3 regions of the Sporosarcina sp. AD_1 genome follow, and region 3 is predicted to be linked to each of the others. Evidence: riboswitches for the same ligand, from Rfam matches in the RefSeq annotation. Region 3 holds a riboswitch; each other region holds the start of a gene.
What was found. A riboswitch is a leader RNA that binds a small molecule or an ion and turns the genes downstream of it on or off. The one in region 3 is predicted to bind lysine.

Region 1 (3,282 bases), on a different contig from region 3:
AGGTCGAATACGAATTAACCCCGCCTGGTCATGAATTCAAGGATGTCTTCAAAGCGATATTAGGCTGGGTCGAGAAGAAGGAAGAGTTTGTGAACAGGAAGTAGAAATAGGGATAGGTCTAAGGGGGTGTTCCTATGATTTTTATAACGTTCGGCATACTTTTCGTCGTCAACTTTATCATCTGTTCCATTATCACAATCCTCTTCGGTCTAACTCGGAAACTCGATTGGGCCATAATTGCCGTCATTAGTTTTCTCCTCGCCCTTGTCGTTGTGGCTTTTTAATTTTCTATAAATAGCTGAACATTACAGAACGCTTCCCAACTGGCTAGCGTTCTTTTGTTTGTAATTAATTTGCGAAGAGAAACAATATTTCAAATATCAATTGTCGCCTCGTAATCTTTTAGCTATGATGAAGGAAAGAGGAGGGAGATGATTCAATGACCCAGGAAAAGGAATATATAATAGATAAAGAAAAACCCCAGATACCAAAAATAAAAGTGGAAAGAAAAGACGGAGAACCGACAGTTGCTTTTAAAGGGGCATCCATTGCAGCGTTGCTGATCGGAGTGTCATCCTACTTAATCGGCTTGTTTAATGCGGGCATGGAATTAAATGAAAAAGGTTACTACTTTGCCGTTCTCATTTTCGGTCTTTATGCTTCCGTTTCCTTGCAAAAAGCGGTCAGAGATAAAGAGGAAGACGTCCCGGTGACAAATATTTATTATGGCATCAGCTGGTTTGCGCTGATCGTTGCGATCGCTCTAATGGCGATTGGCCTGTATAATGCCGGCAGTATCGTCTTGAGTGAAAAAGGGTTTTATGCGATGGCGTTTGTGTTAAGTATTTTCGCGGCAATTACGGTGCAGAAAAACGTCCGTGATACACAAAAGGCGAGAGAAGCAGATTAATATTTTTCTGTAAAGGTACTTTCCAATCGAATTTTTAAAACTTTTTAAGTTTTTGCTTGCATTTGCTTCTGAAAAGGGGTAAAGTCGTAGTAATTTAACATTCACTTATTTCGCAAGTTTTGAAGTAAGGATAGAGGCGCAAAGACCATCAGTACACAGTCAGAGGATAATGAGATCCGATGAAGACTGTGGAAAGGGGAATTTGCCGAAGTGGAGAGAAACTCATTATCTCGAAGCTGGTTCTGCGTTGAATAAGCACAGAATTGTCATATAGGAAACTATATGGAGGGCTATCTTATGCAATGAAATAATTTATTATTTCAACTGCAACAACGAGCCCTCGTTGTTGCTTTTTTGCGTTCAATTCACTTGGATCGTTTAGATGCACGGAGGTCATGCTCCTGCTTCTCCAAGTTAAGCCTTCGGCGGAGGTCAGCCATTTTGAGAGTTGCACATAACAGCTCGACTAAATCCCGGCCAATTATTCCGAGGCGTGATTGATCACTTGCCCTTCTCCCTCTATTTTTTATAAAAAAATGATAGGATGTGGAGAACAATGAATTTCGGACGAATTGTAACAGCTATGGTGACTCCTTTTGATGAACAGGGTGAAATTGATTTCCAGGCAACACAGAACCTGATTAATTATTTGATTTCCAATGGCACCGAAGCATTGGTTGTCTCGGGAACAACAGGAGAATCCCCGACCTTGACGAACAAAGAAAAAGCCAAGTTATTCAAGTTTACCGTAAACGTTGTAAATGGCAGGGTGCCGGTCATTGCAGGAACTGGCACCAATAATACGAAAGAGTCCATGGAACTGACCCTGCTCGCGGAAAATGCGGGTGTCGACGGCATTATGCTCGTGACTCCGTACTATAACAAACCTTGTCAAGAAGGGCTCTATCAGCACTTTAAGGCCATTGCAGAGGTCACGACTCTGCCGATCATGTTATACAATATTCCGGGACGCAGTGTTGTCAATATGTCCGTTGAAACCGTCATACGCCTCTCGAAGATCCGCAACATCGTGGCAATCAAAGAGGCGAGCGGTGATTTGGACACTATGGCCGAAATTATTGATCGCACGCCAAAGAGCTTTGCATTATATAGTGGCGACGACGGGCTGACACTTCCTGTATTATCAATCGGCGGCGCAGGCGTCGTTTCAGTCGCATCTCACGTAGTCGGAAACGACATGCAAACGATGATCGCGTATTTTCAACGGGGTGATTTTGAACAAGCTGCCCGGGAACATCGCAGACTGCTGCCTATCATGCGAGCCCTATTCGCAGCGCCAAATCCATCTGCTGTCAAAGCGGCACTCAACCTAAAAGGCATACCAGTTGGCGGCGTCCGTTTGCCGATGATTCCGCTCAATAGCGATCAGCTGCGCAGCTTATACCAATCTTTAACGCTCTATGAGGAATTAGCTTTTTCAAGGAATTGATCAACTAGCAAAGTAACACGCCAGGTTCACACGATAGTGGAGCCTGGCATTTCTTATCATGGATTAGTTGCATGGCGTTGTGATCTTCGCAAGCAGAATCTCATTTTGAAAGTGCAAGTTTTCGTTGTCTGTTAATGCATAGATGGGGCTGCCTTTTCTACTGGGTGCCCAGGCATCGAATGCAAGACGCCGAGACTCTTCATTATAATGAGGACACAGACTTCCCTTCAACATCCCAAGCCCTTGAAACTCCTCATATCCTTCCTTGCTTTCACTAAAGCACGTCTCAAACCAGCACATCGCACCGGCACTTATCCCAGCTAGAATCACTCCATTTTGATATGCATTTTTCAGAACCTCATCAAAACCGGTCCGGCGCCAGATTTCAAGCATAGATTGGGTGTTGCCCCCACCCACATACACGATGTCCAACGCATTCACGACCTTTTGAATAGCGGGCGCCAGAAAGTCTTTACTTGTTAAATGGCTTGGCTCCTCCTCTCGGAAGGCTTCATAAAACTTGTCGATATATCCCGGTGCGTCGTTGCTTGCCGTTCCAATAAATGCGATTTTAATTGGCCCTTGTTTCCGGCAGATTTTCAACAGGTACTCATCAATAAATGGGGTGTTTTCTGAAAATCCCCCGCCTGAAATGGCTAGTATCTGTCTTTTCATTCATACTCTCCTCTCCCTCTTTCATTCGTCATATTTAATACATGCTTTCACTCCACTCTCAAAAGAATCTTTCCTTCATATTTACGGCTTTCCATTAATCGATGAGCCTCTGAGGCATCTTGTAATGTAAAAATTTGAGCGATAGGAAGAGCAACCTGATGTAAAGTAATTAACTCAATTACTTCTTCAGCAATAGATGCCAATCGAGCGGGGTCATGCTTTCTCGTAGTACCTAAACTAAAACCCT
Region 2 (3,282 bases), on a different contig from region 3:
TTGCGGTGCTGAACAAGACATTAGCATCTGTTATTCTCGGAGAAAATCCATTCGACATTGAGAAAATTCATGACAAGATGAATCAGACGATCTTAGGTGCGACGACTGCGAAAGCGGCGCTGGATATCGCTTGCTACGACCTCATGGGAAAAGCGGCAAATCAGCCCGTCTATAATTTGCTCGGCGGGCGGTATTATGACAAGCTGGAGCTTCCAAAAGTTATCAGCATTCTGTCACCGGCGGAAATGGCTGAAAAAGCGAAGCAGGCTGTGGCGGAAGGTTATACGACCTTGAAGCTAAAGGTGGGGACAGATAAACGCCTTGATGTGGAGCGCATCCGTGCGGTTCGAGAAGCAGTCGGGCCGGAAATTGCGCTGAAAGTCGACGCCAACCAAGGCTGGGAGACAAGCGCCGATACGATGTATGTCCTTCAGCGAATTACAGACTGCCATATTGATTGGATTGAACAACCGGTCATCGCAACGGATATTGACGGTTTAGCAGAAATCAAACAAAAGACATCTATCCCCGTCATGATCGACGAAGGTATTCATGGAGACAAGGAAATGTATGAAATTACCGTGAAACGGGCAGTGGATATGGTCAACATCAAACTGATGAAATGCGGGGGGATCTATCCGGCTACCCACATCGTACATCAAGCTCAGCTCGCAGGGTATACATGCCAGGTCGGCTCCATGGTGGAGTCCGCTATCGCATCCGCAGCTGGATTGCATTTATCCACAGCCAAAAAACGGATTAAGAGCAATGAACTTGTTGGTCCGTTAATGTTCAGCGAGGACGTGGCACAATTGGATTTCCAAATTCCTTTTGTCTATCTTTCTGAACGTCCTGGCCTTGGTATTGAGGTGGACGAAGCTATCCTTGAAAAACTGACTAGTGACTATGTGAAGATTGAATTATATTGAGGATTTTTGCCGAGATAAAATAGAGTGCTTGAAAATTTTTAAGCACTCTATTCTAACTCCTGGAATGCCTGCTGGAGCAAGCTTTGGAAGGGTTTATTATCTTTGCAATTGAATGAGCAATAAAAAAATTCATTGACAGAGGCTAGACACGAGTACTAGAATGAAACCTATAATTTAATAGACCTCGCTGCTTACGCAGGTGAGGTAGAGGCGCGATATTTATTAGCGCATAGCGGAGTCCGGGAAGACGTGGATGCTATGAAGAAGGAAATGTCGCCGAAGTATGTAATGAGTTCTCGCCATTATGTACTGGGCCTGTAATGAATAATTACAGGACTGTCTTAATAAATTTGCCGATTTATTAAGTTGTGCTATCTCCACTTGAGATAAAAAGGCGAGGAATTTGGAATGACTGCATCATTTCCGGTTCTTCTGGAAAGATATAGTCTTTTTTTATTGCCTTTGGAGATTCTTTAGCACATGAAGAATCTCTTTTTTGTATTTCTGAATTACTAAAATGCAGCTCAGAATGGCTGTGAATTGGAGGAATTTATGATGGAAAACCAACAAACCTTGTATTACGAATTCGCCCCGACTGAGGAAAAGAAAATGGTCGTCGATCCCGCGAAAACTGCCTTATTGATCGTTGATATGCAACATCAATTCATTAGCAGAGATGGCTTAGATGCCAAATTAGCCCATGAACGCGGCATGTTTGATAAGTGGGAGTACTTCTTCGACCGGATTGATGACATGGTCGTTCCAAACAATAAAAAGCTGCTGGACTTTTTCCGTGGTAACCAACTGGAAGTAACCTTTGGCCGCATTGCATGCCATCATAAAGACGGCCGCGATCGTTCACCAGTACAGCGCCGTCCGGGATGGAACAATATTTTATTGCCGATTGGCGATCCGGGAGCGGAAATGGTCGAGGAGCTGAAGCCGCTGGATGATGAAATTGTAGTGAATAAAACAACGGACAGCGTATTGAGCGGAACGAACTATGAATTCCTACTACGTAATATGGGCATTGAAACGGTCGTATGCACGGGCGTGGTTACCGACCAATGTGTCGCTTCCACTGTCCGCAGTTTAGCAGATGCCGGCTTTGAAGTGATACTCGTCGAAGACGCATGTGCCGCGGCAACACAACAATTGCATGACGCCGAAATCATGATCATGAATCAAATCTATTGCCAAGTGATGAGCACGGAAGAAACGATTCAGTTGATTGAGGAACAATTGCAGCAAGAAATTTTAGTTTAATGATAGAGAGGAAGCGGGCGAGATGACGACCATGCAGCAAAATACATCACAAGACCAAGCGGCTCCGCAATTCAAACGGGTTCTGAAACTGAGGGACCTGGTCATTTACGGAATCGCCTTTATGACACCAATCGCTCCGGCTTATATTTATGGCTATGCTTCCCAGCTAACAGGCGGGATGCTGCCGTTATCATATTTGGTTGCCATGTTGGCCATGATGTTTTCGGCCTACAGCTACGGACGGATGGCTGCCGCTTTTCCTGTTTCGGGTTCCACATATACATATACACAGCGTGCGATCAATCCGCACTTGGGCTTTTTTGCTGGCTGGGCCATGTTTATGGATTATGTTCTGGTTCCGCTCATTGTCTTTATGATCGGTGCGTCATACGCCAACGCGTTAGTTCCGTTTATTCCTTATTGGGTATGGGTGCTCATCATAGCAGGCGTGATTACGGTGATTAATATTCTCGGCATGCAGATGGCCGCTAAAACGAACCGGATTCTCGTTTTATTTATGGGAGTCATCGTCGCCATCTTCGTGATCTTTTGCATAAAAGCGATCACAGTAGAAGAGGGGGCGTCCGCTTTAGTTTCCATTACACCGTTCTTTGCCAGTGATACGTTCGCAATCGGAGCGATCGTCTCGGGCGCAGCGATTGCCTGCTTCTCCTTTTTAGGATTTGACTCGATTACGACATTATCTGAAGAAGCAGTGAATCCAAAAAATGATGTTTGGAAAGCGGCTATTCTTTCCTGCTTGATTGGCGGCATCATTTTTATTGCGCAAGCGTATGTGGCGCAGCTTGTCTGGCCAGATGTAGGAAGTTTCAAGTCTGCAGATACTGCTTTGTTCGAGGTGGCGGAACGGGCAGGCGGTGCACTGTTAGCGACGCTGTTTACAGTAGCTGTTATCGTGTCCACATTCACTGCCGGTTTGACAGGACAAGCGAGTGCTTCACGTCTAATGTTCAGTATGGGGCGTGATGAAGTGCTGCCGAAAAAGTTCTTCACACGATTGCATCCGAAGTATCAGACACCGATGTACAATATTTTATTAATGTGTGGAATCAGTATTGTGGGAGCG
Region 3 (3,282 bases):
AATGGAACCACAAACTACTCCTGAAATAATAGCTTGTTTTATCATTACTACATTCCCCCTTGAAAAATTAAGTGCGCATTCAAAAAACCCTCTTACTTAGATTGACGGTACCCATTGGAAAAAGTTCCAAAATAAAACACAGCCTTCTCTTTCATTACGCCTATAATGTCTATTGCGTATATATGTGGTAAAATGTATGTAGTATAAAAAAAGACTGGATGAGGTTACATCCAGTCAGTGCAACGGACATTCCGCAAGCCAGTTATGAGTAATTTTTTGAAGGTAACTACCCTGCTTACTTGGACGTTAGCGGAGGGTGGTTACTTTTTCTATTGGTCGACAAAGTAATTAACGCTGTGATCGCTGTTATGACAGTCGAACGAAATATTTCAAACTCTAACCTCAATATTTTACGTACCAATAATTCTTGATTTGTAATCGTGTCTACAAATAATATTAGAATCTCAACCATTTGTTACTTTTAAAGGTTTTTCCGGACGATTCAAACAATAGTCGCAATCAGGATCATTACATAGAGATTCCGTCCAACTATTACAGACAGGACAAAAATATGTATCAAATTTATCATAGTAAACTAATTCAAACTTGCATTCCGGACAATATTTTCCTTGTTCGATATGACCATACAATTCAAAGTCGCCTATTTTTACTATCCCATCTACTTCGCGAATATCCATAAGAAATCTCCTTTGTAAAAGTTATTTTATCTTCATATGACCTTATCTCTGCCTGCAATATAACTATTCTAACATGCTTCACTACTTGCGACGCACATGATTATGCAATGTTTCCCATTGCATTCCAAATAGTATTCAACTATAATTTATATATTAATTTAATACTCCCATTTACCGATGGGATAGAGGTTGCTGCTTATAAGAGTAGGACGGACGAGATTCTATGAGATTGTGGACTCCGTTTGAAAGGATAAGTTGCCGAAGTGTGGATAGATCATTGGATATCCATGCTGGTGATGTTTTCGAATAGGAACATCATTGTCACGTTGTACAACGTGGAGAACTATCTTCGGAAGGATTAACGCACTTATCTGCAGCCGTCGATTTTCTTCGAAGGCTGTTTTTTATTTGTAGTTATGCTTAGAGTACCCCCTTCCACCATACTAAAGGAGTGGACAACTTGGAGAGCAACACAACATCTACGACGACACCTCAATTGAAAAGAACATTGAAAGCACGCCATCTGATGATGATTTCACTTGGGGGATCTATCGGAACCGGTATTTTCCTAGCGAGTGGCGGGGCCATTCATACAGCGGGACCAGGAGGCGCATTGGTCGCCTATGCCGCTGTCGGTATCATGGTGTACTTCCTCATGACAAGCCTTGCGGAAATGGCCGCGTATATGCCGGTAGCCGGCTCCTTTAAAGAATATGCAACACGCTTCGTCGATCCGGCATTCGGGTTTGCGATTGGCTGGAACTATTGGTACAACTGGGCGATCACAATTGCCGCAGAGCTCGCAGCTGTCGTGTTGATCATGAAATTCTGGTTTCCGCATAGCCCTTCGTTCTTATGGAGCGGACTAGCGCTCCTCATCATGTTCGGCTTCAACTATATGTCCGTCAAAGGGTTTGGCGAAGCAGAATTTTGGTTCTCACTCATTAAAGTGGTGACCGTCATCATCTTCATCATTACCGGGTTGCTGATGATCTTTGGCATCATGGGTGATGAAGCGATCGGCTTCTCCAACTTTACAATGGGCGATGCTCCGTTCCATGGAGGATTCTTTGCGATACTCGGTATTTTTATGGCAGCCGGCTTTTCATTCCAAGGTACAGAATTGCTTGGCGTCGCTGCCGGGGAAAGTGAAAATCCGGAAAAAACGATTCCAAAAGCAGTAAACTCCGTATTCTGGCGTATCCTTTTATTCTACATCTTGGCGATTTTCGTTATTGCGATGATTATTCCGTATACAGATTCTCGATTATTGAGTGAATCGGTTTCGGTTAGTCCCTTCACACTCGTCTTTGAACGGGCAGGGTTTGCGTTTGCCGCTTCCGTCATGAACGCCATCATTTTGACGGCCGTCTTATCTGCGGGGAATTCAGGGATGTATGCGTCCACGCGTATGCTCTGGGATTTGGCACGCAGCGGGAAGGCACCTAAGTTCTTAGGGAAATTGGACAAACGAGGCGTTCCGGTGAATGCATTGATTGCGACTACATTAGTAGGATCCCTAGCCTTCCTCTCCACTTTCTTCGGAGATGGCACGGTGTACGTCTGGCTGCTGAACGCATCAGGGATGGCTGGATTTGTGACGTGGCTTGGCATTGCGATCAGTCACTACCGGTTCAGAAAAGCTTATATTGCACAAGGCAGGAATTTATCGGATCTTCCCTATCGTGCAAAATGGTTCCCACTCGGTCCTTTGCTCGCACTGGTCCTTTGTCTCTTTATCATCGCCGGCCAAAACTTCCAAGCGTTTACGGGTGATAAAATCGATTGGAACGGCGCCCTTGTTTCTTATATTGGGCTCCCCCTCTTCTTGATTGTTTGGCTGATTTATAAAGTAAAGCATAAGACGAAATTGGTTCCGTTGAAGGACTGTGATTTTGAGAGTAAATGATAAGAAAAAACAGCTGGATGAGAGAGGGTTTGCCTCTTCATTCGGCTGTTTTTTTCAATCTGAGAATACCGAATTGAACTATCGTAAGTTGTAAACTCACTTTTTATATCTTTCATTAAAGTGTTGAATCCTCTCCATATCAAGTGGTCCGATAATAACCTTACAAGCAGAATCATTGATAAATAAGCGTTCTTCGTAGAATGATGAAACGATAAATTTTTTACTAGAATTGATTGCCCCAGATCCAAGAGGGAATAGCCACCTTTAATATTCCATATACAAAGTGCCTTTATTGAGGTAAATTCATTTCTAAAACTAATAAAGGTGCGCAGATTGTATTTTCTGCTATCTGTTTTTATAACAAATACTTACTCGATTCTTTCAAGGAAATTCTTTGTGGCATCAGTGATATCTTTAACATTCGTTTGATAGAAAATATGAGAGCCATCAATCATTTGGGACTCAACATTTGCACCAAGTCGATTCAAGTGATCTTTTTGGTACTCTTCTCCATTTTTCACTTCTTTTTGAGAGTATGAGGATATTAGTTTCAGTACAGGCACTTCTGAAGGGAAGACGATGCTGTTTACCTCATTGATGTTGTCATCTGAATTCAGAATCTGATTATTGAGCGTATCGTTGAGAACATGATAAGAAAATAATTGATGATCCCTG

Region 1: linked by a shared signal. The riboswitch ahead of dapA (4-hydroxy-tetrahydrodipicolinate synthase) and the one ahead of ACSW3C_RS16885 (amino acid permease) in region 3 are both predicted to bind lysine.
Region 2: linked by a shared signal. The riboswitch ahead of ACSW3C_RS17665 (cysteine hydrolase family protein) and the one ahead of ACSW3C_RS16885 (amino acid permease) in region 3 are both predicted to bind lysine.

What each region holds. Positions count from the first base shown of each region.
Region 1 is NZ_JBPVIR010000006.1:253,735-257,016, reverse strand. Features, by position in the region: gene ACSW3C_RS13615 (winged helix-turn-helix transcriptional regulator) at 1-104, shown strand, start outside; gene ACSW3C_RS13610 (hypothetical protein) at 135-284, shown strand; gene yiaA (inner membrane protein YiaA) at 440-910, shown strand; lysine riboswitch at 1,034-1,211, shown strand; gene dapA (4-hydroxy-tetrahydrodipicolinate synthase) at 1,467-2,360, shown strand; gene ACSW3C_RS13595 (Type 1 glutamine amidotransferase-like domain-containing protein) at 2,424-3,035, opposite strand; gene ACSW3C_RS13590 (quinone oxidoreductase family protein) at 3,083-3,282, opposite strand, start outside.
Region 2 is NZ_JBPVIR010000010.1:66,591-69,872, reverse strand. Features, by position in the region: gene ACSW3C_RS17670 (mandelate racemase/muconate lactonizing enzyme family protein) at 1-929, shown strand, start outside; lysine riboswitch at 1,127-1,311, shown strand; gene ACSW3C_RS17665 (cysteine hydrolase family protein) at 1,485-2,195, shown strand; gene ACSW3C_RS17660 (APC family permease) at 2,218-3,282, shown strand, end outside.
Region 3 is NZ_JBPVIR010000009.1:110,360-113,641, reverse strand. Features, by position in the region: gene ACSW3C_RS16895 (topoisomerase) at 1-45, opposite strand, end outside; gene ACSW3C_RS16890 (hypothetical protein) at 465-698, opposite strand; lysine riboswitch at 874-1,052, shown strand; gene ACSW3C_RS16885 (amino acid permease) at 1,150-2,607, shown strand; gene ACSW3C_RS16880 (alpha/beta fold hydrolase) at 2,976-3,282, opposite strand, start outside.